3 regions of the Pseudomonas sp. TH39(2020) genome follow, and region 3 is predicted to be linked to each of the others. Evidence: predicted binding sites of a transcription regulator. Region 3 holds the regulator's gene; each other region holds the start of a gene.

Region 1 (9,809 bases), on a different contig from region 3:
CAGACTTTGATCCGGAGATGTCTGAATGGGGGAACCCAGCCATCATAAGATGGTTATCTTAAGCTGAATACATAGGCTTAAGAGGCGAACCAGGGGAACTGAAACATCTAAGTACCCTGAGGAAAAGAAATCAACCGAGATTCCCTTAGTAGTGGCGAGCGAACGGGGACTAGCCCTTAAGTGGCTTTGAGATTAGCGGAACGTTCTGGAAAGTACGGCCATAGTGGGTGATAGCCCTGTACGCGAAAATCTCTTAGTCATGAAATCGAGTAGGACGGAGCACGAGAAACTTTGTCTGAATATGGGGGGACCATCCTCCAAGGCTAAATACTACTGACTGACCGATAGTGAACTAGTACCGTGAGGGAAAGGCGAAAAGAACCCCGGAGAGGGGAGTGAAATAGATCCTGAAACCGTATGCGTACAAGCAGTGGGAGCCCACTTTGTTGGGTGACTGCGTACCTTTTGTATAATGGGTCAGCGACTTATTTTCAGTGGCGAGCTTAACCGAATAGGGGAGGCGTAGCGAAAGCGAGTCTTAATAGGGCGTCTAGTCGCTGGGAATAGACCCGAAACCGGGCGATCTATCCATGGGCAGGTTGAAGGTTGGGTAACACTAACTGGAGGACCGAACCGACTACCGTTGAAAAGTTAGCGGATGACCTGTGGATCGGAGTGAAAGGCTAATCAAGCTCGGAGATAGCTGGTTCTCCTCGAAAGCTATTTAGGTAGCGCCTCATGTATCACTGTAGGGGGTAGAGCACTGTTTCGGCTAGGGGGTCATCCCGACTTACCAAACCGATGCAAACTCCGAATACCTACAAGTGCCGAGCATGGGAGACACACGGCGGGTGCTAACGTCCGTCGTGAAAAGGGAAACAACCCAGACCGTCAGCTAAGGTCCCAAAGTTATGGTTAAGTGGGAAACGATGTGGGAAGGCTTAGACAGCTAGGAGGTTGGCTTAGAAGCAGCCACCCTTTAAAGAAAGCGTAATAGCTCACTAGTCGAGTCGGCCTGCGCGGAAGATGTAACGGGGCTCAAACCATACACCGAAGCTACGGGTATCACTTAGGTGATGCGGTAGAGGAGCGTTCTGTAAGCCTGTGAAGGTGAGTTGAGAAGCTTGCTGGAGGTATCAGAAGTGCGAATGCTGACATGAGTAACGACAATGGGTGTGAAAAACACCCACGCCGAAAGACCAAGGTTTCCTGCGCAACGTTAATCGACGCAGGGTTAGTCGGTCCCTAAGGCGAGGCTGAAAAGCGTAGTCGATGGAAAACAGGTTAATATTCCTGTACTTCTGGTTATTGCGATGGAGGGACGGAGAAGGCTAGGCCAGCTTGGCGTTGGTTGTCCAAGTTTAAGGTGGTAGGCTGGAATCTTAGGTAAATCCGGGATTCTAAGGCCGAGAGCTGATGACGAGTGTTCTTTTAGAACACGAAGTGGTTGATGCCATGCTTCCAAGAAAAGCTTCTAAGCTTCAGGTAACCAGGAACCGTACCCCAAACCGACACAGGTGGTTGGGTAGAGAATACCAAGGCGCTTGAGAGAACTCGGGTGAAGGAACTAGGCAAAATGGCACCGTAACTTCGGGAGAAGGTGCGCCGGTGAGGGTGAAGCATTTACTGCGTAAGCCCATGCCGGTCGAAGATACCAGGCCGCTGCGACTGTTTATTAAAAACACAGCACTCTGCAAACACGAAAGTGGACGTATAGGGTGTGACGCCTGCCCGGTGCCGGAAGGTTAATTGATGGGGTTAGCTAACGCGAAGCTCTTGATCGAAGCCCCGGTAAACGGCGGCCGTAACTATAACGGTCCTAAGGTAGCGAAATTCCTTGTCGGGTAAGTTCCGACCTGCACGAATGGCGTAACGATGGCGGCGCTGTCTCCACCCGAGACTCAGTGAAATTGAAATCGCTGTGAAGATGCAGTGTATCCGCGGCTAGACGGAAAGACCCCGTGAACCTTTACTATAGCTTTGCACTGGACTTTGAATTTGCTTGTGTAGGATAGGTGGGAGGCTTTGAAGCGTGGACGCCAGTTCGCGTGGAGCCAACCTTGAAATACCACCCTGGCAACTTTGAGGTTCTAACTCAGGTCCGTTATCCGGATCGAGGACAGTGTATGGTGGGTAGTTTGACTGGGGCGGTCTCCTCCTAAAGAGTAACGGAGGAGTACGAAGGTGCGCTCAGACCGGTCGGAAATCGGTCGTAGAGTATAAAGGCAAAAGCGCGCTTGACTGCGAGACAGACACGTCGAGCAGGTACGAAAGTAGGTCTTAGTGATCCGGTGGTTCTGTATGGAAGGGCCATCGCTCAACGGATAAAAGGTACTCCGGGGATAACAGGCTGATACCGCCCAAGAGTTCATATCGACGGCGGTGTTTGGCACCTCGATGTCGGCTCATCACATCCTGGGGCTGAAGCCGGTCCCAAGGGTATGGCTGTTCGCCATTTAAAGTGGTACGCAGAGCTGGGTTTAGAACGTCGTGAGACAGTTCGGTCCCTATCTGCCGTGGACGTTTGAGATTTGAGAGGGGCTGCTCCTAGTACGAGAGGACCGGAGTGGACGAACCTCTGGTGTTCCGGTTGTCACGCCAGTGGCATTGCCGGGTAGCTATGTTCGGAATAGATAACCGCTGAAAGCATCTAAGCGGGAAACTAGCCTCAAGATGAGATCTCACTGGGACCTTGAGTCCCCTGAAGGGCCGTCGAAGACTACGACGTTGATAGGTTGGGTGTGTAAGCGCTGTGAGGCGTTGAGCTAACCAATACTAATTGCCCGTGAGGCTTGACCATATAACACCCAAGCAATTTGCTGACCTGAGAAGGCACCAGATTGCGGTGTGTGAAGACGACACAAGTCGAAAATTCGAAACGAAACACACAAATCTATCGCATACCCATTCGCTGGAGCGTGAACCTGAAAAGGCCCACGACCTGGCTACCGAATTTCTTGACGACCATAGAGCATTGGAACCACCTGATCCCATCCCGAACTCAGCAGTGAAACGATGCATCGCCGATGGTAGTGTGGGGTTTCCCCATGTGAGAGTAGGTCATCGTCAAGATTAAATTCCGAAACCCCTATCTGCGTATGCAGGTAGGGGTTTTGTTTTAGTAGAAGTCACCAATTTTGCTGGCACGTTACGGTGTAACGGGCTGGTTACAGAATTTCTTGACGACCATAGAGCATTGGAACCACCTGATCCCATCCCGAACTCAGCAGTGAAACGATGCATCGCCGATGGTAGTGTGGGGTTTCCCCATGTGAGAGTAGGTCATCGTCAAGATTGAATTCCGAAACCCCTGTCTGCTAACGCAGACAGGGGTTTTGTCGTTTTGGAGCAGGAAACGCTTCAAGCGATAATCTACTCGGCAGCCACGGGAATGAAACCTGTTCAACCTGTCTAGTATGCCGTTCGGCGGGAATCTGGTTTGAATACCAGACAATTCAAACAACCCCCTAAGATTTCTCCTCTCTGTGCCGAAAGACTGGTGAGACATGCGCACCAAAGTAGAGCGACCTCAGAAAGTCGTCTGTGCTGTTACATGGAATGTTGCAACCCGGAACGCATCCCCACTTTTTGCATAAGAAGTCCCATGAAATGAATCTCAAATTCAGCCATAAAATCCTTCTGGCCGCCTCCGGCGTCGTGGTGCTGGCTTTTGCGTTGTTCACTTTGTACAACGACTATCTGCAGCGAAACACCATCCGTCAAAACCTCGAATCAAGCGTCCAGCAGGCCGGTGACTTGACCGCCAGCAGCGTGCAGAACTGGGTGAGCGGCCGCGTGCTGGTGCTGGAAAACCTCGCGCAAAACGTCGCCCACCAAGGCGCCAATGCCGACCTCCCGGGGCTGGTCAATCAACCGGCCCTGACCTCGAACTTCCAGTTCACCTACGTGGGCCAGACCAACGGCGTGTTCACTCAGCGCCCGGACGCGAAGATGCCTGACGGTTACGATCCGCGTCAGCGTCCCTGGTACAAACAGGCCGTAGCTGCCGACAAGATCATGCTGACCCCGCCTTACATGGCCGCCGTCGGTGGCCTGGTGGTCACCATCGCCCTGCCGGTGAAAAAGAACGGCGAGTTGCTCGGCGTGGCCGGTGGTGACCTGAGCCTGGAAACGCTGGTGAAGATCATTAACTCGGTGGACTTCGGTGGCATCGGTCACGCATTTCTGGTCAGCGCCGACGGTCAGGTGATCGTCAGCCCCGACAAAGACCAGGTGATGAAAAACCTGAAGGACATCTACCCGAACGCCGGTGTGCGCATCGAGAAGGGCAATCAGGAAGTCACCCTGAACAAGCAGGACCGAATCCTTTCGTTCACCCCGGTCAGCGGTTTGCCCAATGCCGAGTGGTACATCGGTCTGTCGATCGACAAGGACAAGGCCTACGCACCACTCAGCCAGTTCCGCACTTCTGCGCTGATCGCGATGTTCATCGCCGTGACGGCCATTGCCGTTCTGCTGAGCCTGCTGATCAACGTGCTGATGCGTCCACTGACCACCATGGGCCGTGCGATGCGGGACATCGCTCAAGGTGAGGGCGACCTGACCCGACGTCTGGCGGTGGAAAGCAAAGACGAGTTCGGCGAGCTGGGAGGTTCTTTCAATCAGTTCGTGGAACGAATTCACGCGTCGATTTCCGAAGTGTCGTCGGCCACCCGTCAGGTTCACGACCTGTCGCAACGGGTGATGGCTTCGTCCAACGCCTCGATCATCGGCTCCGATGAGCAAAGCGCCCGCACCAACAGTGTGGCCGCGGCGATCAACCAGTTGGGCGCCGCCACCCAGGAAATCGCCCGCAATGCCGCCGATGCTTCCCAGCACGCCAGCGGCGCGTGCGAGCAGGCTGATGATGGTCGTCAGGTGGTGGAGAAAACCATTCTGGCGATGACCGAGTTGTCGCAGAAAATCAGCCTGTCCTGCACGCAGATCGAAACCCTGAACGCCAGCACCGACAACATCGGGCACATTCTGGATGTGATCAAAGGCATCTCCCAGCAGACCAACTTGCTCGCGCTCAACGCGGCCATCGAAGCGGCCCGCGCTGGTGAAGCCGGTCGTGGTTTTGCGGTGGTGGCGGACGAGGTGCGTAACCTCGCTCACCGTACTCAGGAATCGGCGGAGGAGATCCACAAGATGATCACCTCGCTGCAGATCGGTTCTCGTGAAGCGGTGACCACGATGAACGCCAGTCAGGTCTCTAGCGAGCAGAGCGTCGAAGTGGCGAACCAGGCCGGTCTGCGTCTGGTCAGCGTGACCCAGCGCATTGGCGAAATCGACGGCATGAATCAGTCGGTGGCCGCGGCGACCGAAGAACAGACGGCGGTCGTGGAAACCCTCAACGTCGACGTTAACCAGATCAACCTGCTGAACCAGCAGAGCGTGGCCAACCTCAATGAAACGTTGAAGGATTGCGATGCGTTGTCCCTGCAGGCGAACCGGTTGAAGCAGTTGGTCGACAGCTTCAAAATCTGATTCAGGTCAGTTGTACCGCGTTATCGTTCTTCGCGAGCAGGCTCGCTCCCACCTTCGACCGTGTTCCGTCTGAAAAAACTCGGTCAACCTGTGGGAGCGAGCCTGCTCGCGAAAGCGGTGTAACGATCACCGCTGAACCAAAGCCTTACACAAACAATTTCAGCACATTGTTCATCGAGTCATCGGCAAAGCCCTGCACGAAATCCGTGAACCCCGCCAATGCCTCCGCGCCGCCCTGTGCGGGTTCGGCGATGATGGTCCAGGTCGCTCGGGATTTTCCCGTGCCCAGCGGTTCAACACTCATCGCCGCCCACAAATTGGCCACGCCCAATGTGTTGTAAATCGTGGTCCAGGTCATGTTCAGCGCCTGGTCATCCCGGGAGTTGAGTTGCTCGACTACCAGGTTGCCGTCCTTGAAGAATTTCTTGCGCAGGGACGACACGCCTTCGCCGGTCATCTCGATGTGCGACAGCGCCGGAATGAATTGATCGAAGCCGGCAAAGTTGCCGACCACCGCCCAGACCTGCGCGGCATTCGCCGGCACTTCCACTGAAGACACGACGTGGCAGCCTTGAGGGTTTTTGATCAGGGTATCGGGTTGCAGAGTGCTCATGGCCTTGCTCCATTTTTGGGGTTGGGTTGAATCAGATGAAGTTGATTTCTTTGAGGTAGTCGCAGCCGCGACGTAGCAGCGCCGGGGATTTTTCCGGGTAATGCGCGCCCATCTGCCGCACGCCCGCCTGGGCGTTGGCGTGGCCGATCATTGAGATGTCGCCGATGTCTTCCTCGAAGCCGTTGAGGTAGAAACCGAGCACGCCGAACAACGCGTTGTCGCTGTCGACCCGACCCAGTTGTTGCTGCCAGTCGGCGACGCTGACCATGGAAAACTCCCGACCCGCCTCACGGAATGACGCGACGTAGTTGTCCCAGCTCAGAGGTTCGGGATTGTGCAGGTTGAACACCGCTTTTTCGGGTGAATAACGGCTGGCATGGAAGGCGATGAACCGGGCGAGAAAGTCCACCGGCATCAGGTCGAAGTTCAGCGCGAACTCCGGAACCTGGCCGAGCTGGATCGAGCCTTTGAGCATCAGCATCAGGCGATTCTTGTGAGGCTGGCAGACACCGGTGAGGCTGTTGAAACTGATGTTTCCGGGGCGATAAAGATTGACTCGTACGCCACGTTCGCGAGCCCGTTCGAGGATCCGCTCACCGACCCATTTGGACAGGTTGTAGCCGTTCTTGATGTAGATCGGTGGGGTTTGCGCGGCGGGCAATTCCAACACCCGGCCATCGGCGGCAATGGTGCTGGAAGCCGAGAGCGTCGAGACGAAATTGAAGATCTTTTTGCTGCGCCCTTCGCACAAACGAAGACACTCGAAAATCGGTTCGACGTTGTCCCGCGCCAGCGACTCGTAATCGAGTACATGATTGACGTTGGCGGCGTTGTGCACCAACGCGCCGAACTGCCGATCCAGTCGCTCGTAAACATCCGCTTCGAGCCCCAATGACGGCCGTGTAATGTCCGCCGCATAGACCCGCACCCGGCTCAGGTCCAGATGCTCCAGGCGGTTTTCTCGCAACGCATGGGCAAACCGCTCGGCTGCCGATTGCCCTCCGCCGTCGCGCACCAGGCAGGCGACTTCGCTGGCGCCCCAGGCGAGCAATGCTTCAACGATGTGCACGCCGACAAAGCTGTTGGCGCCGGTAACGATCACCTTGTGCACATCGCCCATGCGGTTGACTGGCAACGGCTGGATATCCAGTTCGCGGAAGGCATCGGCCAAGGCCTTTTCACTCAACACTTCTTCGGTGCCGGAGCCGCGCACCAAGGTCGCCAACTTGGCGATGGTCGGCAATTCGATGAAGCGGTTGATCGAGATGCTGCGACCAAATTCTTCACGCAAACGTAAAAGCATGCGCGACAGCAGGATCGAGTGGCCACCCAGGTTGAAGAAACTTTCGTCGGTGGAAATATCGCTGGCCGGCAGCTCCAGCAGCTCAGCCCAGATCTCCAGCAGCAGCGCCTCGTCGGCACTGACGGGCAAACGCCGCAGCGTGTTTTCGGACACATTCACGGGCATTGCCAGCAGCGCCTTGCGGTCGACCTTGCCGTTGCTGGCGAATGGCATGCTCGGCAGTTCGGTCCAGGCTGTGGGTTGCATGTAATCCGGTAAAAACTGCGTCGCATGAGCCTTCAGCGCTTCGCGCGCGGTGCCGGGTTGATCCTCCTGAGGCTGCGCGAGGAAGGCCAGAATCCGGCGCTGGCTGTCGATGACCACTGCCACTTGGCGGTACAACTGACTGTCGCGCAGGCAGCGTTCGATCTCCTCCGGCTCGACCCGAAAGCCGCGAATCTTCACCTGATTGTCCCGCCGCCCGCACAGCTCGATGCCGTCGCGAGTCCACTTCGCCATGTCGCCGGTGCGGTAGGCGCGCAGGCTTTGGCCATTCGGCAGACTCAGGTTCAGATAACGTTCGGCGGTCTGCTGCGGGTTGTTCAGGTAGCCCAGGCACACGCCTGGCCCGAGGATGTACAACTCACCGACGGTTTGCTCGGCCACCGGTTGAAAATCCTCATCGAGAATCAGCACCTGACTGTTAGCAATAGGCGCGCCGAGGGTGCGGTTGCTGTCGTCGGTGCGCAGTTGGCGCGCGGTAATCAGCACCGTCGCTTCGGTCGGGCCATAGAGGTTGTAGAGGTTGCCCTGACGGGTGAGCTGCTCGATGACGTAGGGTTCGCAGACATCGCCGCCGGTCATCACGTGATTGAGGCAGTGCAATTGATCCAGAGGCAGGATGCTCAACAACGCCGGTGGCAAAAAGGCGTGGCTCAGTTGTTGATGGCGGATCAGCTCGACCAGTTGCAACGGATCGCGGCGCTGATCGTCGTCGGGCACGATCAGTTCGGCGCCCTGGAGCAGGGTCGGGAAGATATCGATCAGCGACGAGTCGAAACTCAACGACGAAAATTGCAGTACCCGGCTCTGTTCGGTCAGTTGCACATAGTCGGCGTACCACGCGGTGAAATGCGCGAGGTTGGCCTGGCTGAGCAACACGCCTTTGGGATGGCCGGTGGTGCCCGAGGTATAGAGCGCCATGCACGGCGCATCTGGATCGGGTCGTTGGCGCATCAAGGGTTGATCGAGATCCACGTCACCGATGTCGATGCGGCTGATGTCGAGTCCCGGCATTTGCGCCGCGAGCGGGTGCTCACCGTCATGCAGCAGCAACACTGCCCCGGCGTTTTCCAGGATGTACTGCTGGCGTTGCAGGGGATGGCTCGGCTCCAGCGGCAAATACACCGCGCCACTGCCAAGAATCGCCAGAATCCCCGCATACAACGCGCTGCATTTTGGCAGGCAGATCCCGATCACCAACGGCCCGTGATGCTGAGCGAGCAATGGCTGCAAACGCTGCTGGATGGCGCGGCTGTGGGCGTGCAAATGCCGATAGCTCAGCGGCGTGCCGGCAATGTTCAGCGCGGGTCGTTCGGCACACTGGATGAAGCGTTGCTCAAGGCGCTCAATCATCGGTATTTGGCTGAGTTCCAGCAGCGCGGGTGCTTCCGTGAGGTTGAGTCGATGGAAAAACGCCAGGTTCTCCAAATAGAGCAGGTTTTCCACGCTCTCGAAGCAAGTGGGAGCAGCAGGGTCGGCCAGCAGAAAATAGTCGGCATCACGAGAGAAACGACTGACCAGCAGCGCCACGTGATCGACCAGTTCTGCCACTGCCCGCAGGCGCAATGCCTGGCCGTTGCCCGAAGGTTCGTCGGTGATCGGCACGCGAGTGAACAGTTTCGAACCGTAGGTGCACAGCAAGTCCAGCGGCGGCAGGCCAGAAACTCCAGGCACACCGATACCCAGTTGCAGCGTCAATCGCGGCGTATTGCCGACGTCTTGAACAGGCAGGCAGGCGTCGTCGATCAGCAAATCGGCGTTACCCAACGGCTGCTTGTCGACGGCCGTCAGGCGCACCAGAGAGTGACCGTGTTGTTCAAGTTCCAGCGCCAGGTCGGTCAGGGCCTGGCTTTGTCCAATGAGCAGAATGTCGAGACGTCTCATGATGGGCTCCTCGTTAAACCAGGTAATCGCTGAGGGCGTCTTGCACGCACGGCGAATCGAGCAGCGAACTGCTGCGGAAAAACCGTACGATGTTGGCGACCAGCGGATGATGGCGATTGATCGGGAACGCCAGCCCCGACACTTCGCTCTTGAGGGCGTGGCGCGCGGTATCGCTGATCTTCAAGGACTCGATCAGGCGGAAGTCGAACGACTTCTGGATGTCGTTGGTCAGGTAATGGCCGATGAACACCGGCAGGA
Region 2 (9,809 bases), on a different contig from region 3:
GTTATCCGCCTTGATACGGTCGATGTTGATGTTGCCGAGAAAAATCGAGTCCAGTGCCAGAAAGCCATTGAGCGTCAGCGCACGGGTATCGTAGTGCGTGTAGGTCATGCCGGTTTCGAAGCTGAATTTGCCGCCACCGAAGAAGCCGCTGGCTTCGTCATACAAGTTGGAAACGCTTTGCGCAGGCTCCGAATCATCCTTGAGCGATTGGCCGTATGAACTGCCTGTTGTTCCCGGCGCACCGGCGGCCACCGTCTGGCCACCCTTGGGCGTTTCGGCAGGGGATTTGGTCAGGCGTTTGGGAGCCGGTGTTGCAGGTGTTTCTTCGACTTGGCGAACGCGTTGCTCGAGTACCATCAACGCGTTCTGTTGTGCTTCGTAACGCTGTTTCAACTCCATGAGTTCTTGTTTTAGTATCTCGACCTGGGGGTCCGGTGCTGCGTATAGCAGTGTCGCCGGGGCCAGGCTACTCAAACAAACGATAGCTCTGAACGTTAACGATCGGTGCATGGGTTAGCCGTCCCTTCTGACTTCATCTGATGAGACTGAGCGTAGATCAGAATCCTTGAGTGCGAAGACCTTTGAGCTGGTCGAGATTGCCGTTTAGCGACCCGCCTGTCGCCACGTTGTCACGCAGCACGATATTGAGGGACGTGAGATTGCGGACCTGGTTGCCACCACCGAGCAAAGTCGTGTTCTGCATCAGCCCACCCTGGGCCAGGCGTTGTACGGTACTGCCCTGGTTGTTGCTGGCCACGATGTTGAGTTGCACACCCGTACCGGTCGAGGAAATGCTCAGCGAACCCGCGCCATTGGCGTCGGCCAATGTCGAGCCTGCGGCCAATGCCTGGCCCTGCTGTTGCGTATCCGGCGCTTGGTTAGCCTTTGTGACGTTGATATCAACGTTGTTGTAGGCAGTGTTATGGTCGCCGGCAGCACGCACGACTTGGGTGACGCCTTCGGTGCTGTTGAGGCCGCTACCGCCAGTGACGGTGCCGGTGCCTTGCGAACTCGCTGAGCCGTTACCTTTTTCATTGATGATCGACACATAGAACTGTGGCTGGATGGTCGATTGTTGAATTTGCATCGAGGAAGTTGCCCCGATCACTTCACCGTTGGCATTTTGCCAAGTGCTGGTCATGACAATGCCGAAACTGACGATCCGTCCCGGCATGACATAGCGGCCTCGCAGTGTCGCCAATTCCTGATCTTTCAGTTCGATGGGTTTGAAGGGCTGTGCCTGGGTCGGCAGGCTGGCGGCCAGGCAAATCACGGCCAGCCAGATTGGAGTCTTCATTGGAATGCTCCCGGAGCGTCGTGCTCCCTTGTTATTAGAAGAAGTCGCTTTGGATGAATCCGAAATCCATCAACTCTGCGTCTTGCACCGGGCTGAAGGTGTTGATGCGGTTCTTTGCGCTCAGTGGCAGGGGTGGATCGAGCAACGCATTGGCTTTGTCGTAGCCCTGGCCGATGACGGCAAAGATGATGCCGTTCCAGCCTTTTACGAAGTCTTCGACTTTGTAACGTTTATGACCGAGTACCGGATCTCCGATATAGACCCAGCCCTGATGGACTCTTTGCATGACCACAAAATGTTTGTAGCCACGGATATCCATGAGCACCACAACCGGAATTTTGATCTCGCTCAACGTTTCCGTCGCTACCCGGTAACCACGGGCCCGCATGCCGAGACTTTCCACGTAGCGCTTCATGTCGAGCATGGAAAAGCCCTGGACGCGGACAAGATCCTGATCGGAGTGTGACAGCATGCCTTCGATGATTTGTTCTTCGTTCACGTCCAGCCAATAGGCCTGGCGCAATATCGTCGCCAGCGCCGCTGCGCCGCAACTGAAGTCGGTTTTCTGTTGCACCAGGTCGGCAAACTTGCGCTCACGCACACTTTGGATCGGCTTGAACACCACTGCGCCGCCCGGCAGGACGGAAAACGGCAGTTGTGCAGCCTCGCTCACACTGGCCACGCAAAGCAAAATTGCCAAGGCGATAATGCGCATAGTGGAATGCCTTCTGGTTGTGTTGAAAAAGGCCCCCATAGGGGGCCTCCAGAGACAGCAATTAGAACGACTGGTTGGCAATGGACAGCGAGTTGCTTTGTTGGTTACCCACACCAGCAGCCACGTTGACGCCCAGGTTGCCGCTGCCGCCATTCACCGAACCGCTCAGGGTTGCAGTGTTGGTCACAGGGTTTGCCCAGCCAGTTGGAGTCAGCACTTGATAAGAGTAGGTGTTGCTCAAATCATACGAGCTGCTTTCACTGTAGCTTTTCGCTTTTGCGTACTCAGATTCGGACGATTTCGAGCCCGATTTTTCGAACGAGGAGGCGGACGATTTCTCGTACGATTTATCGAACGATTTTGCGAACGAGGAATCGCGCGATTTGTCGTACGAGGAGGTGCGAGACTTGTCGTACGAGGAGTCGTGAGATCTGTCGTACGAGGAGTCGCGCGATCTGTCGAACGAGGAATCGCGCGATCTGTCGAACGATTTGTCTACCGATACGTCAAGCGTTGCGTCAAGCGATGCGGTAAGCGATGCATCGGAACTCCTGCTGCGGGTGCGATCGCCATTGCCATTATTGAAGGTAGTGGAACTGGAAGTCGCCGCAGCGGCGTCCAAAGTAGCGCCCAAGGAAGCGTTCAACGATGCACTCGAAGAACCGCTAGCACTGCTGCTGTTGGAACCGCTTGCACTGCTGCTATTGGAACCGCTCGAAGCACTGCTGTTAGAACCACTTGCAGTACTGCTATTGGAACCGCTCGCATTGCTGCTCTTCGAACCGCTTACATCAATGCTTAGAGAACCGCTGGAATCAGAGCTCCTGGAGCCGGCGGCGGCCCAGCTCGAAGAAGCGCTTTGACTGCCGCTTGCCTCGAACGACTTATCTTTAGAGAAACTACCGCTGGCCGTGTTGGTCACCGTAATCGTATCGACGCGGTAGGTCCGATCAGCGTTGTTATTCACTGTCAGGCCAGGACCGTTTTGATTGGCAGAGGCGGTGGCCGATGCGTTCCCCAGTGGGGAGTTGGAGTTGGCAATTGCCATGGTGTTTTTCTGTTGGTTGAGGTCGCCGCCAGCAATGTTGATGCCCATGTTGCCGCTGCTGCCATCGCCCGATCCACTCATCACCGCAGAGTTTGTGGTGCCGTAGTTCCATACCTTGTTGTTGTTGCTGTATTGCGTGACTCGAGCGCTGGCGTCGGCATTGCCGAACACGAAGCTGTTATCGAGACTGGAGGTGGAGCCAGCGTTTGCGATGGCGGCCGCGTTGTCTTGTTGGTTGCCGGCGCCTGCTGCCACGTTGACACCGACGTTGCCGCTCGCGCCTGAGGCAGAGCTGCTCATTTCGGCTGAGTTCTGAGTCCCTTCGTTGTAGATGCGGTTGCCGGTGCTGTTCTGCCTGTCGTTCGCATTGGCGGTCGCGTCGGTATGGATCCAGGTTGGAGGAGGAGTGTGATGATCGTTGTTATGACCATTATGGTGGCCACGCCGATCGTTCTGTCCAGCTTGTGCAGCAACAGCCAAGACCGCAGCGATTGCAAAAACCAGAGGTTTTATTGCCATCGAAGGTTTCATGGTGGTTCTCCGTACTTATTTTAGGTTAAGTGTTGTACCTACCTGTTTGGGTCAATCCGTGACCCGTACGCTCAGGGTATTGGCCGTTCGGTTTCCCACCCCGGCGCTCTGATTCAACTGGATCACCCCACGGCTACCGGTGAAGGCCTGATCGCTGGTAGCGACCTGGCGATAGCCTGGTGCAGAGTCAGTTGGATCGGAGTTAGTGATCAGCGCCACGTTTTGTTGCCTGAGGACGCTGTCGTCGATACTTTGCGGCTGTGTGCCGATGCTTATACGCAGGGCATTGGCTTGCTGGTTGCTGGCGCCCGCGCTCTGGTTGACGCCCAGTACGCCGTTGCCGTGGCTGAAGGAGTCGCCTTGAATGCTGGATCGAGCATCGATCCTGGGGTCGACCACCGTACGCAGCCGTTGGCGAATCTGTGTGGTCGCGCTGGCTTCATGGCCAACGGCGATGGCCCGGGCGTTCGCCTGCTGCTGCAGGTCGCCGGCAGCCTGGTTGACCCCGAGGTTGCCCTGGTACTGGGCGCCCGAACCGTCGATGTTGGCGTTATCGATGACGGGGGATTGGGCGAAGGTCGATGCACTGCAAAACATGGCGATTATCAGCAGCGTACGATTCATCTTAACGGTCTCCCGTTACGACTTTCAGAGCCCCCAGGCCTTGCTGGACGCTTGAATTGACCATGTTGGCAATACCGCCGCCAGCATTTCCCGAACGTCCGGCGGGGAGGTTGGAAAGCTGGGTCTGGTTGCTGATACTGCCGCTCAGGTTGTTGGTGTTTTGAGTAACCAGGCTGGAGATGCCTGCACCACTGGCGACACCGGCAAAATCGCCGTCGCTCAACTCATTCGTTTGACTGATGATTTGTTTGGACGGGTTGGCATTGGCGGTCGTGGGGCTAGGGTCGGGAATCATCGACGGACGCGTTGCCATGCGCGGTTGGACATCACGTTTGATAATGATGATGCCGTTGTCAGCTTGTACAGGCAGGCACACACTTGAGCCCAGTGCGCATCCGATCAGCAGGAGGCTATAAATGTTGTTTTCAAGTTTCCCCACGGCGGCAATTCCTTCTGTAAGTGGAACGCTGGCCCTTATCAGCGTTGCGAGGTAGAGAGCAGAAGGTGTGCCGGTTTTCGTTTTTCTTTTAAAAACAGTTGGTTGGCTTTAATTGTCGAGGTGGTCAATAAGTTTTGTAACGCCACTGAGACAGAGCCACGCAAAAACGCCGTCGATGCTGGCGGTAATGCTCGCTAAGGGCGCTGAAGGCAGGTTGTATCAGTGGCTTAACATTTTCTTGCTGGAGGGCTTGAGCCGCTTTAGCTCGCGGGTTTGCGCGGAGGTGGGTGTTTCAGGAATGGACATTTTCGGCAGGGCGGGGGGGCTGTCAGGTCTTGAGCAAGTGCGTCACAGCCTCGAATGCCGCGTCCTTGCGCTGTTGCCAATCACCTTGCAGCACCTGCCAAGGCTGGCGGTGCAGGTCAAGCCATTGGCGGCTGGCGTGGAAAAACGCTTGGCGTTCTGCCAGTTGCGGTTGGCAACGCTGCCCGTCGTCATGCCAGACCACGGTTTCAGGGCTCAGCAGCAAATGCAGATCATAGTGCCGTGCCAGCAATGCTTGCTCGATCCACGTCGGGCAAGCGCCAAACAAGGTCTGGCTCCAGAGGATGTTGCTCAGCAAGTGAGTGTCGAGAATCAGCAAATGCGGCTGCCGGGCACGTGCCTCGTCCTCCCATTTCAGCTGCCCTCGGGCGATTTCCGGAATGTCGGCCAGGCAGGTGTCTCGTGGGTTTTGTTCGATGAACCAGCGTACATATTCGTCTACCAGGGCACCGCTGAAATGCTGTTGTAACTCGGCTGCCAGCCAACTCTTGCCGCTGGATTCGGGGCCTGTGAGTACCAGAACTTTCATGTGCGCAACGCCGGATCGGCCCGCCATTCCCGCCAGCCTTGCACGGCAATCAGGGCGAACAGCGCGTAGAGCCCGGCGGTCAGGTACAGGTCTTTGTAGATAAACAGCCCGACGAAGATCACATCCAGGGTGAACCACAGCGGCCAGCATTGAACGCGTTTTTGCGCCATCCATACCTGCGCCACCAGGCTGAAGCCAGTCAGTGCCGCATCGAGCCAGGGTTGTGCAGCATCGGTCCAGTTCGCCATGGCAGCGCCTAGCAACAGACTGCCAACCGCCCCAATGACCAGACTGAAAGCGACCGATTTACCGTCGAGTTGGCTGATCTGCCGACCATGACGCGCGCGCCCCGCATGCGTCCACTGCCACCAGCCATAGAGCTGCAATGCGGCGTAGATCACCTGCAGGAGCATGTCCGAGTAGAGCTTCACCTCAAAAAAGATCCAGCTATAGAGCAGCACCATGACCAGACCGATCGGCCAGCACCAAGGGTTCTGTTTGACCGTCAACCAGACGGCAATCACACCGAGGGCAGCGGCAAACAGTTCAAGCCCGGACATGGAGGTTCCTTGGGGAAATCGAAGAGGAGCGGATTGTAACGGGAAGGAGCGAAGTTTGAAGATCAAAAGATCGCAGCCTGCGGCAGCTCCTACGCCGAGCGCATTTCCCTGTAGGAGCTGCCGCAGGCTGCGATCTTTTCGGGTTACACCCGGAACTGCTTGAGCAGCCCGTTCAATTGCTCACTCAACTCCTTCAGATGAACGCTGGCCACGCTCGACTGTTCGGCCGCCAGCGCTGTGCTGTGGGACAAACCAGCCGCCTGGGTGACGTTCTGGTTGATGTCCTCGACCACATGCGCCTGTTGCAAAGTCGCGCTGGCGATGGAGGCGTTCAACCCGTTAAGGTTGCGCAGCGCCTGGGCAATGGCATTCAGGCTTGCGCCGGCCAGGCCGGCCTGCTCGATGGTCAACTGCGATGCACGGCTGCTGTCGCCGATCACTTTGACCGCCGCTTCGGAGTGGCTTTGCAGGCGTTCGATCATCGACTGGATCTCGGCCGTGGACTTCTGGGTGCGCTGGGCCAGCAGTCGAACTTCGTCGGCCACCACCGCAAAACCACGACCCTGCTCACCGGCCCGGGCGGCTTCGATGGCTGCGTTGAGGGCCAGCAGGTTGGTTTGCTCGGCGATGGAGCGGATCACTTCGAGAACGCTGCCGATCTGCGTGCTTTCGGCGGCCAGGGTACGAATCACCTCCACCGCCTGATCGATGGTGGACGACAGCTTGTCGATCTGTTGCAGGCTGCCATCGATGTTGACCTGGCCTTGCTGCGCCTGAGACTCGGCATCGCGCATTTCGCTGGCGGCGTGCTCGGCGTTTTTCGCGACGTCGTGCACGCCATACGTCACTTCATTAATGGCTGTGGCCACCAGTTCCATTTGCTGGGACTGTTGCTGACTGCGTTGCTGGGCCTGGGCGGCGTCGTTGCCCAGTTCACTGGAAGACTGGCCCAGGGCACTGGCGGACACTTGCAGTTCTTTGATCACCAGTCGCAGCTTGGCGGTGAAGGCGTTGAAGTGGCGTGCCAGTTCCGTGACTTCATCCTGGCCATGGGTGTCGAGGCTGCGGGTCAGATCGCTCTCGCCGCTGGCGATGTTGGCCATGGCGTTCACGGTTTCCTGCAGGGGACGCACGATGCTGCGGGCAATCAGGATGACCAGCAGCGCCATGATCAGGGCAATCACCAGCCCCACGAACGAGGCCTTCCAGACCTGGCCATAGAACTCGGCCTGCATGTCATCGATGTACACACCCGAACCGATCACCCAGCCCCAGGGCTCGAACAGTTTGATGTAGGAGGTTTTTTCTACCGGCGCGCTGGCGCCCGGTTTCGGCCAGCGATAGTCGACGGTGCCGGCACCCTTGGTCTTGGCGACGGCCACCATTTCGTTAAACAGGGCAAAACCGTCGGGGTCGCGGATCGCCGAGAGGTTCTGGCCATCGAGTTTCGGGTTGGCCGGGTGCATGATCATCACCGGCGTCAGGTCATTGATCCAGAAGTAGTCATTCTGGTCATAACGCAGACCGCGAACGGCGCTAAGTGCCTGCTTCTGCGCAGCATCGCGGGTAAGCGTGCCGGCGGTTTCAAGGTCGTGGTAATAGGTCAGAATGCCACTGGCGGTTTGCACCACATGCTGGGTTTTCTGGGCCTTGGCGTGGTACAGGTCATCGTGAATCTGCTTGAGCATCAAGACGCCCAACGTCATTAGCATCAGGACGGCCACGATCAAGATGAGCCACAAACGTCGGCTGATCGACATACTGCGCAAGCTGTTCATAACGCTGTCACTCCGATTTCTTTTTCTTGTAATAAATGATCGCCAGCATCCAACCACACTTTGCCAATCGGTCATATCCGACCCAAGTCCAATAACGCGGGAGCGTTAATCAGACTTGTCTGATAGGATTTCGGCCCCGCACGGAAAAACCTGAATCCAAATTGATTTTTCACGGAATTTTTACGGTTTCGTCTGGATCCTGTGCGCGCGGGAATTCAGCTACGCTGATCGCAGTGAAACGCTCAGACAAATATTAATGGGGCATGCTTTTGCGCATTGCCTTTGGGGGATTGATGGATCTTTGGACGGCCTTCCAGGCATTGATTTTAGGCGTTGTAGAAGGGCTGACGGAGTTTTTGCCCATTTCCAGTACCGGGCACCAAATCATTGTGGCGGACTTGCTCAACTTCGGTGGTGAACGGGCTATCGCTTTCAACATCATTATTCAGCTGGGGGCGATTCTGGCGGTGGTGTGGGAGTTTCGCCGCAAGATCCTTGATGTCGTGACCGGTTTGTCGACGCAGCCCAGTGCTCGCCGCTTTACCGCCAACCTGTTGATTGCCTTCATGCCGGCCGTGGTACTGGGGGTGATTTTTTCCGATTTGATCCACGAGTACCTGTTCAACCCGATTACCGTCGCTGCGGCGTTGGTCGTGGGAGGGATCATCATGTTGTGGGCCGAAAAGCGTCAGCATGAAGTGCATGCTGAAACCGTTGATGAGATCACCTGGAAAGACGCCCTGAAAGTCGGCTTCGCCCAGTGCCTGGCGATGATTCCCGGGACTTCGCGTTCCGGCTCGACCATCATCGGTGGCTTGTTGTTCGGGCTGTCGCGCAAGACCGCCACCGAGTTCTCGTTCTTTCTGGCGATGCCGACCATGGTCGCTGCGGCCGTTTACTCGGGCTACAAATACCGCCACCTGTTCGTCCCGTCGGATTTTCCGGTGTTCGCGATTGGCTTCGTCACCGCGTTCATCTTTGCGATGATTGCCGTCAGGGGCTTGCTCAAGTTCATCGCCACCCACAGTTATGCAGCGTTCGCCTGGTATCGCATTGCATTCGGCCTGGTCATCCTGGCCACCTGGCAGTTTGGCTGGGTCGACTGGGCCGCGGTCAAGCCATGAATGACGCCAGCGCGCGCAACAACCCCGGACGCAAACCCGCAGGAGAGATTCGCAATCTTCAGCTGAAACTGCTGGTGTTTGCGGTCCTGTGCGCGCTGCCGCTGTACGGCTCGATGTCGTTTTGGCTGCGTGGGGTTTCCGTGATTCCCCTGGCGGCGTACGGGGTCGTCAGCCTGCTGGCGTTCTTGCTGTACTGGAGCGACAAGCGCAAGGCGCGCGACGACCATTGGCGCACACCGGAGAACGTGTTACATGCGGTAGAGCTCGCTGGCGGCTGGCCGGGAGCCTTGCTGGCGCAGCAGCTGTTTCGGCACAAGACGCGCAAAGTGTCGTTTCAGCTGTTGTTCTGGATGATTGTGCTGCTGCACCAGGTGTTCTGGATCGATCAATTGTTTCTGGGTGCAAATCTGCTGGCGCTGTATTAAAGCAGTAGTCCGACCTGGGCACGCTTGGGCAACTTGCTCACCACCAATTGATGGGAACGCTGCAACAATCCTTGCAGCTCTTCAAGGCCCAACGGGTAGGGCGTTTCCATGATGATCCACTGAGCCCGCGCCAGATACGGCGCCGGGCGGATTCCCGGGCGGTCGCAATGACCGAGAAACAAGTCTTTGTCGACCTTGAAGGCCAGGGATTCGCCCCGCAGATTCTGCAAGGCAAACATCTTGTTCCCTGCAATCGAAAACACCCGTACGCCACCCCACTTGTAATCTTCCCGCGCACCCGGCAGCGCGAGACAGAATTGCGCGACATCCTCTTCGCTCATACGTCCAGCCTTCATATCAGTCGGTCCCCACAGGCATTGAAAGATTCGATCAAATGGTCGAGCCAGGCGCGTAC
Region 3 (9,809 bases):
CCTTGCAAGAGGTCAAGCGTCAGCAGGAGCTGTTGCCATCGCCGGCTCGCGCTCAGGAAACCAAAGAGCTTGGCTGGGACGACGTCACTCCGATCGACATGATCGGCCTGGAAGTCGGCTACCGGCTGATTCCGCTGGTGGACCGCAATCAGGGTGGTCAGTTGCTGGCGCGGATCAAGGGCGTGCGCAAGAAGCTGTCCCAGGATCTGGGCTTCCTGATGCCGACCGTGCACATCCGTGACAACCTCGACCTGGCGCCCAGTGCCTATCGCCTGACCCTGATGGGGGTGATCCTGGCCGAAGCGGAGATTTACCCGGATCGCGAACTGGCGATCAACCCGGGGCAGGTCTACGGCACGCTCAACGGCATTACCGCCAAAGATCCGGCTTTCGGTCTGGAGGCGGTCTGGATCGAAATCAGCCAGCGTGCCCAGGCTCAATCCCTCGGTTACACCGTGGTCGATGCCAGTACGGTAGTGGCAACCCACTTGAACCAGATTTTGTACAAGCACTCGAGCGAGTTGATCGGCCACGAAGAAGTGCAGCAACTCATGCAATTGCTGGCCAAAAGCTCGCCAAAACTGGCCGAAGAGCTGGTGCCTGGCGTGGTCTCCCTGTCGCAGCTGCTCAAAGTATTGCAGGCGTTGCTGGCCGAACAGGTGCCAGTACGGGACATTCGCAGCATTGCCGAAGCCATCGCAAACAATGCCAGCAAGAGTCAAGATACTGCCGCGCTGGTGGCCGCGGTGCGCGTCGGCGTATCCCGCGCAATCGTCCAAAGCATTGTAGGGACTGACTCCGAGCTACCAGTAATCACTCTGGAGCCAAGGTTGGAACAAATATTGCTCAATAGTCTTCAGAAGGCAGGACAAGGCTCGGAAGAGGGCGTTTTGCTGGAGCCAAGCATGGCTGAGAAACTGCAACGCTCGTTGATCGATGCGGCGCAGCGTCAGGAAATGCAAGGTCAACCGGTGATTCTGCTGGTAGCCGGTCCGGTTCGCGCGATGCTGTCGCGATTCGGCCGATTGGCAGTCCCGGGTTTGCATGTGTTGGCTTACCAGGAAATTCCTGACAACAAGCAAGTGACCATCGTTGCGACAGTAGGGCCCAACGGCTGAGGTAGTGGTTTATGCAAGTTAAGCGTTTTTTCGCCGCCGATATGCGTCAGGCCATGAAACTGGTTCGTGATGAGCTGGGCGCTGATGCCGCCATCATTGGCAACCGCCGGATCGCCGGTGGTGTCGAGCTGACGGCTGCCCTGGATTACAAGTTGTCGGCGCTGGCTCCGCGCGTTCCGAACATGGAACTCGAAGACGAGCTGCGCAAGACCCAATCGCGGATCGTCACCGCCCAGGCCGAACTGAGCCTGCGCAGCGATGGCGAGAGCGATAAGTCCACCAATCGCCAATTGTTCGCCGGCCTGCCACTGACTGCCGCCGAGCCGCTGATCGAGCCGACCTACACCGAACCCCGTCGTCCTGCACCGGCCGCGGCACCTGCCACCGGTGGCGTCGACCCACGGGCGTTCGACTCGATGCGTTTCGAGCTCAACAGCCTGCGCGAACTGATGGAAGTGCAACTCGGCTCCCTGGCCTGGAATCAGCTGCAAGGCAGCCGCCCGGCCCAGGCCAATCTTTGGCGTCGCCTGCAACGCATCGGTCTGTCCGGCCCGTTGTCGCGCGATTTGCTGGCGCTGATTACCGATATTGAAGAACCTCGTCAGGCCTGGCGCATGTTGCTGGCGCACCTGGCGCGAATGATCGCCACACCGGAAGTCGAGCCTCTGGAAGAGGGTGGCGTGATTGCCATGGTCGGCCCCGCCGGCATGGGCAAGACCACCACCCTGGCCAAACTCGCGGCCCGTTACGTGCTCAAGTACGGCGCGCAAAATATCGCGCTGGTCAGCATGGACAGCTACCGTATTGGTGCTCAGGAACAACTCAAGACGTTGGGCCGGATCCTCAATGTGTCGGTGACGCATGTCGATCCGGGCCAGTCGCTGGTGCAGGCGCTGGAGCCTTTGTTGCGCAAACGCGTGGTGCTGATCGATACCGCGGGCCTTCAGGCCAGCGATCCGGCACTGCGCATGCAGCTAGAAAGCCTGGCCGGTCGTGGCATCAAATCGAAAAATTACCTGGTTTTGGCAACCACCAGCCAGAAACAGGTTCTAACGGCCGCTTATCACAGTTACAAACGCTGCGGGCTCGCTGGCTGCATCCTGACTAAACTGGATGAAACGGCAAGTCTGGGCGAGGTGTTGAGCCTGGCCATCAGTCATGAGTTGCCGGTGGCCTACCTGACCGATGGCCCGCGGATTCCGGATGATTTGCATCTACCGCGTCGTCATCAGTTGGTCAGTCGCGCCGTAAGCGTGCAAATGCAAGAAGAACCCAGCGAAGAAGCCATGGCTGATATGTTCGCTGATATTTACCACAGCCCGACCAAGCAGGTCGGCTGAGGTATTAATGAACAGTTTTTGTACCTACATCGATGGTCTGCCATGCATTGTTCAGTTAATGAACGCGCAGCCAGTAATGTGGCCTCCGTCTAAGTAAGACAAGGTAAAGAAAATTCATGGGCAGCATGCATCCCGTACAGGTGATCGCGGTGACCGGCGGCAAAGGTGGCGTCGGGAAAACTAACGTGTCAGTGAACTTGTCCCTGGCTCTAGCTGAGCTCGGCCGGCGCGTCATGCTGTTGGACGCCGATCTGGGGCTGGCGAACGTCGACGTTCTGTTGGGGCTGACACCCAAACGTACTTTGGCCGACGTGATCGAAGGCCGCTGCGAGCTGCGCGACGTTCTGTTGCAAGGCCCTGGCGGCATTCGCATCGTCCCGGCCGCGTCCGGCACACAGAGCATGGTTCATTTGAGCCCGGCTCAACACGCCGGCCTGATCCAGGCGTTCAGCGATATCGGCGACAACCTCGACGTGCTGGTGATCGACACCGCGGCGGGCATTGGTGAATCGGTCGTCAGTTTCGTCCGCGCAGCGCAAGAAGTCTTGCTGGTGGTCTGCGACGAGCCGACTTCGATCACCGATGCCTACGCACTGATCAAACTGCTGAACCGCGATTACGGCATGAACCGCTTCCGCGTCCTGGCCAACATGGCCCAGAGTCCGCAGGAAGGGCGCAACCTGTTCGCCAAGTTGACCAAGGTCACGGATCGCTTCCTTGACGTCGCCTTACAATACGTCGGCGCGGTGCCTTACGACGAAAGCGTGCGCAAGGCTGTGCAGAAGCAGCGCGCCGTTTACGAAGCCTTCCCGCGTTCCAAGTGCTCACTGGCGTTCAAGGCGATTGCACAGAAGGTCGATACCTGGCCGCTACCTGCCAACCCGCGTGGGCACCTGGAGTTTTTCGTCGAGCGCCTCGTGCAACAAACGGCAGGACCGGTGCTATGACAGCCAGTGGCTACAACCTCTACAAGAAGTCGGCACGTGACGCGCAGTACGAGCTGATCGAGCGTTACGCGCCACTGGTTAAACGCATTGCTTACCACTTGCTGGCGCGTCTGCCGGCCAGTGTCCAGGTTGAAGACCTGATCCAGGCCGGGATGATCGGCCTGCTTGAAGTGTCGACCAAATACGACGCCAGCAAAGGCGCGAGTTTCGAGACGTACGCGGGCATACGAATCCGTGGCGCGATGCTCGATGAAGTACGCAAGGGGGACTGGGCGCCACGTTCGGTCCACCGCAATACCCGGATGGTCAGCGACGCCATTCGCTCGATTGAAGCTAAAACCGGCCGTGACGCTAAAGATCACGAGGTTGCGGCCGAACTCCAATTGAGTCTCGACGATTATTACGGGATTTTGAACGACACCCTGGGCAGCCGCTTATTCAGTTTCGACGATCTGTTGCAGGACGGCGAACACGAAGGGCTGCACGAGGGTGGCGCCAGTGCTCATCTCGAGCCGTCACGCGATCTGGAAGATGGACGCTTCCAGGCGGCGCTGGCGGACGCGATTGCCAATTTGCCGGAGCGTGAGCGACTGGTGTTGGCGCTGTACTACGACGAAGAGTTGAATCTCAAGGAAATCGGTGAGGTCCTGGGGGTTAGCGAATCTCGGGTCAGCCAGTTACACAGCCAGTGCGCGGCCCGTTTGCGGGGGCGTTTGGGGGAGTGGCGAGCGCGCTGAAGGCAGTGTGGGGACACTGCGAACGCGGCTGGTGGGGTGTTGAACCGTACCGGTCCCGATCTGTTGTGCTCCAGACAGTCATTGAGTGCTTTGCCGGATTGATTGAAATGGCGCGTCCAGGTGCTGGGCGCGTTTAAGACTGCTTGGAGGTCGAATTGGACAAGAACATGAAAATCCTCATCGTTGATGACTTCTCAACGATGCGGCGGATCATTAAAAACCTGTTGCGTGACCTTGGGTTCACCAACACGGTCGAGGCTGACGATGGCACTACTGCCATTCCGGTTCTCAACAGCGGCAGCATCGACTTTCTGGTAACAGACTGGAACATGCCTGGCATGACCGGTATCGATCTGCTGCGCCACGTGCGTGCCGATGAAAAGCTCAAGCACCTGCCGGTGCTGATGGTGACCGCTGAAGCCAAGCGCGAGCAGATCATCGAGGCAGCCCAGGCCGGAGTTAACGGCTATGTGGTCAAGCCCTTCACGGCCCAGGCGTTAAAAGAAAAAATCGAGAAGATTTTCGAACGCATCGGTTGATGTGCGAAGCCACTGCGCCACGGGGGAGCTATGGAGCATAACGAGTCTTCACAGGGCGATTTCGAATCGACTCTGAAAAAACACGCGGTCGAACTGGTCGAAAGCCTTGAAAAAGGCAGGTTCGGCGACGCTGTGCAACTGATCCATGAGCTCAATCAGACCCGTGACCGTGGCCTGTATCAGGAAGTGGGCAAGCTCACTCGCGAGCTGCATAGCGCGATCGTCAATTTCCAGATTGACCCGAACATGCCGCAAGCCGAGGAAGTGTCACAGATCACGGACGCCACCGAGCGTCTGGGCTATGTGGTCAAGCTGACCGAGGCTGCTGCCAACCGCACCATGGACCTGGTGGAAAACGCCACGCCGCTGGTCAATGGCCTGAGCAACGAAGCCCAGGCCTTGAGCACCGATTGGGGACGGTTCATGCGTCGCGAAGTCGGGGCTGAAGAGTTCCGCGAGCTGGCCCGGCGAGTCGACGGTTTCCTGACACGCAGCAGCGAAGACAATCGCGTTGTGTCGAGCAACCTCAACGACATTCTGCTCGCTCAGGATTACCAGGACCTCACCGGTCAGGTGATCAAGCGTGTGACCCAATTGGTCACCGAAGTTGAAAGCAACCTGCTCAAGCTCGTGCTTATGGCCAGTCAGGTGGACCGCTTTGCGGGCATCGAACATGACCGTGAAGCGATGCTTGCAGAAAAAGATCCGCAAAAACATCTCTCTCAGGGTGAAGGTCCGCAGATTCATGCCGATAAAAGAGAAGACGTTGTGTCCGGTCAGGACGATGTGGACGATTTGCTATCCAGTCTTGGATTTTAGGTTTTTAGGTTTTTAGACCTTTAGGAGCACCCCCTTAATGAGCTTCGGCGCCGATGAAGAGATCCTTCAGGATTTCCTGGTTGAGGCCGGCGAGATTCTAGAGCAACTGTCCGAACAGCTGGTCGAGCTTGAAAGCCGACCCGATGATGCGGACTTGCTCAATGCAATTTTTCGCGGTTTTCACACTGTAAAAGGAGGCGCCGGCTTCCTCCAGCTCAACGAGCTGGTGGAGTGCTGTCACATCGCCGAGAACGTGTTCGACATCCTGCGCAAGGGTGAACGTCGCGTCGACTCGGAACTGATGGACGTGGTTCTCGAAGCGCTGGATGCGGTGAACGGCATGTTCACCGAAGTCCGCGAGCGCAGCCCGATCACGGCTGCCACGCCTGAATTGCTTGCGGCACTGGCCCGTCTGGCCGAGCCGCAAACTGAAGACGCCGCACCGGTCGCCGAGGTGGTGGAAGAACCTGCCGCCGAGAGCGAATCGGGTGACATCACCGATAACGAATTCGAACAACTGCTGGACTCACTGAACGCCGTCAAGGCTCAGGCAGAAGCCCCGGCAGCTGTGCCAGCGCCGAGCAGCAATGCAGCGGCCAGCGACGAAATTACCGATGCCGAGTTCGAGTCGTTGCTCGATCAGCTGCACGGTAAAGGCCAGTTCGCCGTTGATGCGGTAGCCCCGGCGCCAGTGGCGCCGGCTGCCCCGAAAGCGGCAGGCGACAGCTCCGATATCACCGACGACGAGTTCGAAGCTTTGCTCGATCAGTTGCACGGCAAGGGTAACTTTGCTGTCGACGCGCTGGAATCGGCCATTGCTGCGGCTCCGGCCCCGGCTGCGCCAACCGCTAAGGCGGCTGGCAGCGACCTGATCTCCGATCACGAGTTTGAATCGCTGCTCGACGAATTGCACGGCAAGGGCAAGTTCACTGAAGTGGGCACCGCGTCCGGCGCCAGCGCATCGGTTGTGGCGCCAGCGGCCAAGGCTGTTGCACCGAAACCCGTTGCCAAAGCGCCCGAGCCTAAAGCCGAAGCGCCGAAGCCTGCCGCTGCTGCTGCCCCGGCTCCGGCTCGTGCCCCGTCCGCGCCGCCACCGGAAAAACCGGCCAGCGAAGCCGAGACCACCGTGCGGGTCGATACCGCGCGTCTCGACGAAATCATGAACATGGTCGGCGAGTTGGTACTGGTGCGTAACCGCTTGGTCCGTCTGGGCCTCAACAGCGGCGACGAAGCCATGTCCAAGGCCGTGTCGAACCTCGACGTGGTCACGGCCGACCTGCAAACCGCGGTCATGAAGACCCGGATGCAACCGATCAAGAAGGTCTTCGGGCGCTTCCCGCGCCTGGTTCGCGACCTGGCTCGCCAGCTCAAGAAAGAGATCAACCTGGAACTGGTCGGCGAAGAAACCGACCTCGACAAGAACCTCGTCGAGGCCCTGGCCGACCCGCTGGTCCACTTGGTGCGCAACTCGGTCGACCACGGTATTGAAGAGCCGGCCGAGCGCGAAGCGATGGGCAAGCCTCGCAGCGGCAAGGTGATCCTGTCCGCTGAACAGGAAGGCGACCACATCCTTCTGTCGATCTCCGATGACGGCAAGGGCATGGACGCCGATGTTCTGCGCGGCATTGCCGTGAAGAAAGGCTTGATGGACAAGGATGCCGCGGATCGCCTCAGCGAATCCGATTGCTTCAACCTGATCTTCGCACCGGGTTTCTCGACCAAGACCGAAATTTCCGATGTCTCCGGACGCGGCGTGGGCATGGACGTGGTGAAAACCAAAATCGCCCAGCTCAACGGCACCATCAATATCTATTCGACCAAGGGCAAGGGCTCGAAGATCGTCATCAAGGTCCCGTTGACCCTGGCGATCATGCCGACGCTGATGGTCATGCTGGGCAACCAGGCGTTTGCGTTCCCGCTGGTGAACGTCAACGAGATCTTCCACCTCGACCTGTCGCGCACCAACGTGGTGGACGGCCAGGAAGTGGTGATCGTGCGGGACAAGGCGCTGCCATTGTTCTACCTCAAACGCTGGCTGGTCAGCTCCGCCGCTCACGAAGAGCAGCGCGAAGGCCATGTGGTGATCCTTTCGGTGGGCACTCAGCGGATCGGCTTCGTCGTCGATCAACTGGTGGGCCAGGAAGAAGTGGTCATCAAGCCATTGGGCAAAATGCTCCAGGGAACCCCGGGCATGTCCGGCGCCACCATCACCGGTGACGGCCGCATTGCGCTGATTCTCGATGTTCCGAGCATGCTCAAGCGTTACGCCGCACGGCGTATTTGATTCTGGTGGGGCGGGGCGACTGAGCCTTGCTCCGTCTAACGGAGTGTTTATGGCAGTTAAAGTCCTGGTGGTGGACGATTCGGGGTTTTTCCGCCGCCGCGTCTCGGAAATTCTTTCAGCGGATCCGAATATCCAGGTCGTCGGCACGGCGACCAACGGAAAAGAGGCGATTGATCAGGCGCTGGCCCTCAAGCCAGACGTGATCACCATGGACTACGAGATGCCGATGATGGATGGCATCACGGCGGTGCGGCACATCATGCAGCGCTGCCCGACCCCGGTGTTGATGTTCTCCTCGCTGACCCACGAAGGCGCTCGGGTAACCCTCGACGCGCTGGACGCTGGCGCGGTGGATTTCCTGCCGAAGAATTTCGAAGACATCTCCCGTAACCCGGAGAAGGTCAAGCAACTGCTGTGCGAGAAGATTCTCAGTATTTCGCACAGTAACCGTCGCGCCAACACCTACAGCGCTCCGGCACCTGTCGCCGCACCCGCCCCGACGCCCGCACCTTCGAACGTCAGCAGCTACGGCAGCAGCGCGCCTGCGCGTCCCGCACCGGCGCCGATTCCGGCGCGTACCCACGCGCCAGCCTCGTCGTCGCCAGCGCCGAAACGCAAAGCCTACAAACTGGTCGCCATCGGTACGTCCACGGGCGGCCCGGTTGCCTTGCAGCGGGTTCTGACCCAATTGCCGGCTAACTTCCCTGCACCCATCGTATTGATCCAGCACATGCCGGCCGCCTTCACCAAGGCCTTCGCCGAACGACTGGACAAGCTCTGCCGCATCAGCGTCAAGGAAGCCGAGGATGGCGACATCCTGCGTCCGGGCCTGGCGTTGCTGGCGCCGGGTGGCAAGCAAATGATGATCGACGGCCGTGGCGCGGTGAAAATCCTGCCGGGTGACGAGCGTTTGAACTACAAGCCGTGTGTGGACATCACCTTTGGTTCCGCGGCCAAGTCTTACGGTGACAAAGTTCTGGCGGTCGTATTGACCGGCATGGGCGCCGATGGTCGCGAAGGCGCGCGTCTGCTCAAGCAGGGCGGCAGCTCGATCTGGGCTCAGGATGAAGCCAGCTGCGTGATCTACGGCATGCCAATGGCCATCGTCAAAGCCGAACTCGCCGATGCGGTGTACGGCCTGGACGATATCGGCAAGCATCTGGTCGAGGCTTGTATCTGATGGATGTTTTAAGCCTCATCGGGATCATCATGGCGTTTGTCGCCATCATTGGCGGCAACTACCTTGAAGGCGGTCACCTCGGCGCTCTGGCCAACGGCCCGGCGGCGTTGATCGTACTCGGTGGGACCATCGGTGCGGCGCTGTTGCAAGCACCGATGAGCGCTTTCAAGCGTGCCATGCAGATTCTGGCCTGGATCCTGTTCCCTCCACGCATCGACCTCGCCGGTGGCGTCGATCGCGTCGTCAACTGGAGCCTGACCGCACGCAAGGAAGGCTTGCTCGGACTGGAAGGGGTGGCTGACGCCGAGTCGGACAACTACTCGCGCAAAGGTCTGCAACTGCTGGTGGACGGCGCCGAGCCGGAAGCGATTCGCAGCATTCTGGAAGTGGATTTCTACACTCAGGAAAGCCGCGACATCGAAGCCGCCAAAGTCTTCGAAAGCATGGGCGGCTACGCGCCGACCATCGGGATCATCGGTGCGGTGATGGGCCTGATCCACGTGATGGGCAACCTGGCCGATCCATCGCAACTGGGTAGCGGCATTGCCGTGGCCTTTGTCGCGACCATCTACGGCGTGGCCAGTGCCAACCTGGTGCTGCTGCCGATTGCCGCCAAACTCAAGTCCATCGCTTTGCGGCAGTCGCGTTATCGCGAAATGTTGTTGGAAGGCATTCTGTCGATCGCCGAAGGTGAAAACCCTCGCTCTATTGAGTTGAAGCTTCAGGGCTTCATGGATTGATGGGAGACATGGACCATGGCACGTCGTCGCCAACCTGAAGAACACGTTAATCACGAGCGCTGGCTGGTGTCCTACGCGGACTTCATCACCTTGCTTTTTGCTTTC

What was found. The regulator FliA, encoded in region 3, starts transcription of late flagellar genes. The targets are predictions, from matches to a motif close to CTAAAGTTTNNNNNNNNNNNGCCGNTAA.
Region 1: JFU47_RS16585 (methyl-accepting chemotaxis protein) is a predicted target of FliA. The motif match lies at 3,468-3,495, and genes of this name have one in related genera.
Region 2: JFU47_RS03180 (methyl-accepting chemotaxis protein) is a predicted target of FliA. The motif match lies at 7,973-8,000, and genes of this name have one in related genera.

The regions. Positions count from the first base shown of each region.
Region 1 covers NZ_JAEKFF010000006.1:1,944,399-1,954,207, reverse strand. Annotated here, with positions in the region: rRNA gene JFU47_RS16600 (23S ribosomal RNA) at 1-2,800, shown strand, start outside; rRNA gene rrf (5S ribosomal RNA) at 2,957-3,072, shown strand; rRNA gene rrf (5S ribosomal RNA) at 3,179-3,294, shown strand; gene JFU47_RS16585 (methyl-accepting chemotaxis protein) at 3,610-5,490, shown strand; gene JFU47_RS16580 (SRPBCC family protein) at 5,636-6,103, opposite strand; gene JFU47_RS16575 (non-ribosomal peptide synthetase) at 6,135-9,551, opposite strand; gene JFU47_RS16570 (diiron oxygenase) at 9,565-9,809, opposite strand, start outside.
Region 2 covers NZ_JAEKFF010000003.1:148,808-158,616, forward strand. Annotated here, with positions in the region: gene JFU47_RS03140 (transporter) at 1-510, opposite strand, end outside; gene JFU47_RS03145 (hypothetical protein) at 557-1,297, opposite strand; gene JFU47_RS03150 (C39 family peptidase) at 1,332-2,012, opposite strand; gene JFU47_RS03155 (heme utilization protein) at 2,074-3,591, opposite strand; gene JFU47_RS03160 (adhesin) at 3,643-4,215, opposite strand; gene JFU47_RS03165 (hypothetical protein) at 4,217-4,654, opposite strand; gene JFU47_RS03170 (AAA family ATPase) at 4,983-5,507, opposite strand; gene pnuC (nicotinamide riboside transporter PnuC) at 5,504-6,067, opposite strand; gene JFU47_RS03180 (methyl-accepting chemotaxis protein) at 6,211-7,845, opposite strand; gene JFU47_RS03185 (undecaprenyl-diphosphate phosphatase) at 8,139-8,969, shown strand; gene JFU47_RS03190 (DUF1294 domain-containing protein) at 8,966-9,394, shown strand; gene JFU47_RS03195 (MmcQ/YjbR family DNA-binding protein) at 9,391-9,750, opposite strand; gene JFU47_RS03200 (LysR substrate-binding domain-containing protein) at 9,747-9,809, opposite strand, start outside.
Region 3 covers NZ_JAEKFF010000007.1:1,074,364-1,084,172, forward strand. Annotated here, with positions in the region: gene flhA (flagellar biosynthesis protein FlhA) at 1-1,118, shown strand, start outside; gene flhF (flagellar biosynthesis protein FlhF) at 1,130-2,458, shown strand; gene fleN (flagellar synthesis regulator FleN) at 2,575-3,405, shown strand; gene fliA (RNA polymerase sigma factor FliA) at 3,402-4,142, shown strand; gene JFU47_RS25370 (chemotaxis response regulator CheY) at 4,310-4,681, shown strand; gene JFU47_RS25375 (protein phosphatase CheZ) at 4,712-5,500, shown strand; gene JFU47_RS25380 (chemotaxis protein CheA) at 5,538-7,784, shown strand; gene JFU47_RS25385 (protein-glutamate methylesterase/protein-glutamine glutaminase) at 7,834-8,964, shown strand; gene JFU47_RS25390 (flagellar motor protein) at 8,964-9,704, shown strand; gene motD (flagellar motor protein MotD) at 9,720-9,809, shown strand, end outside.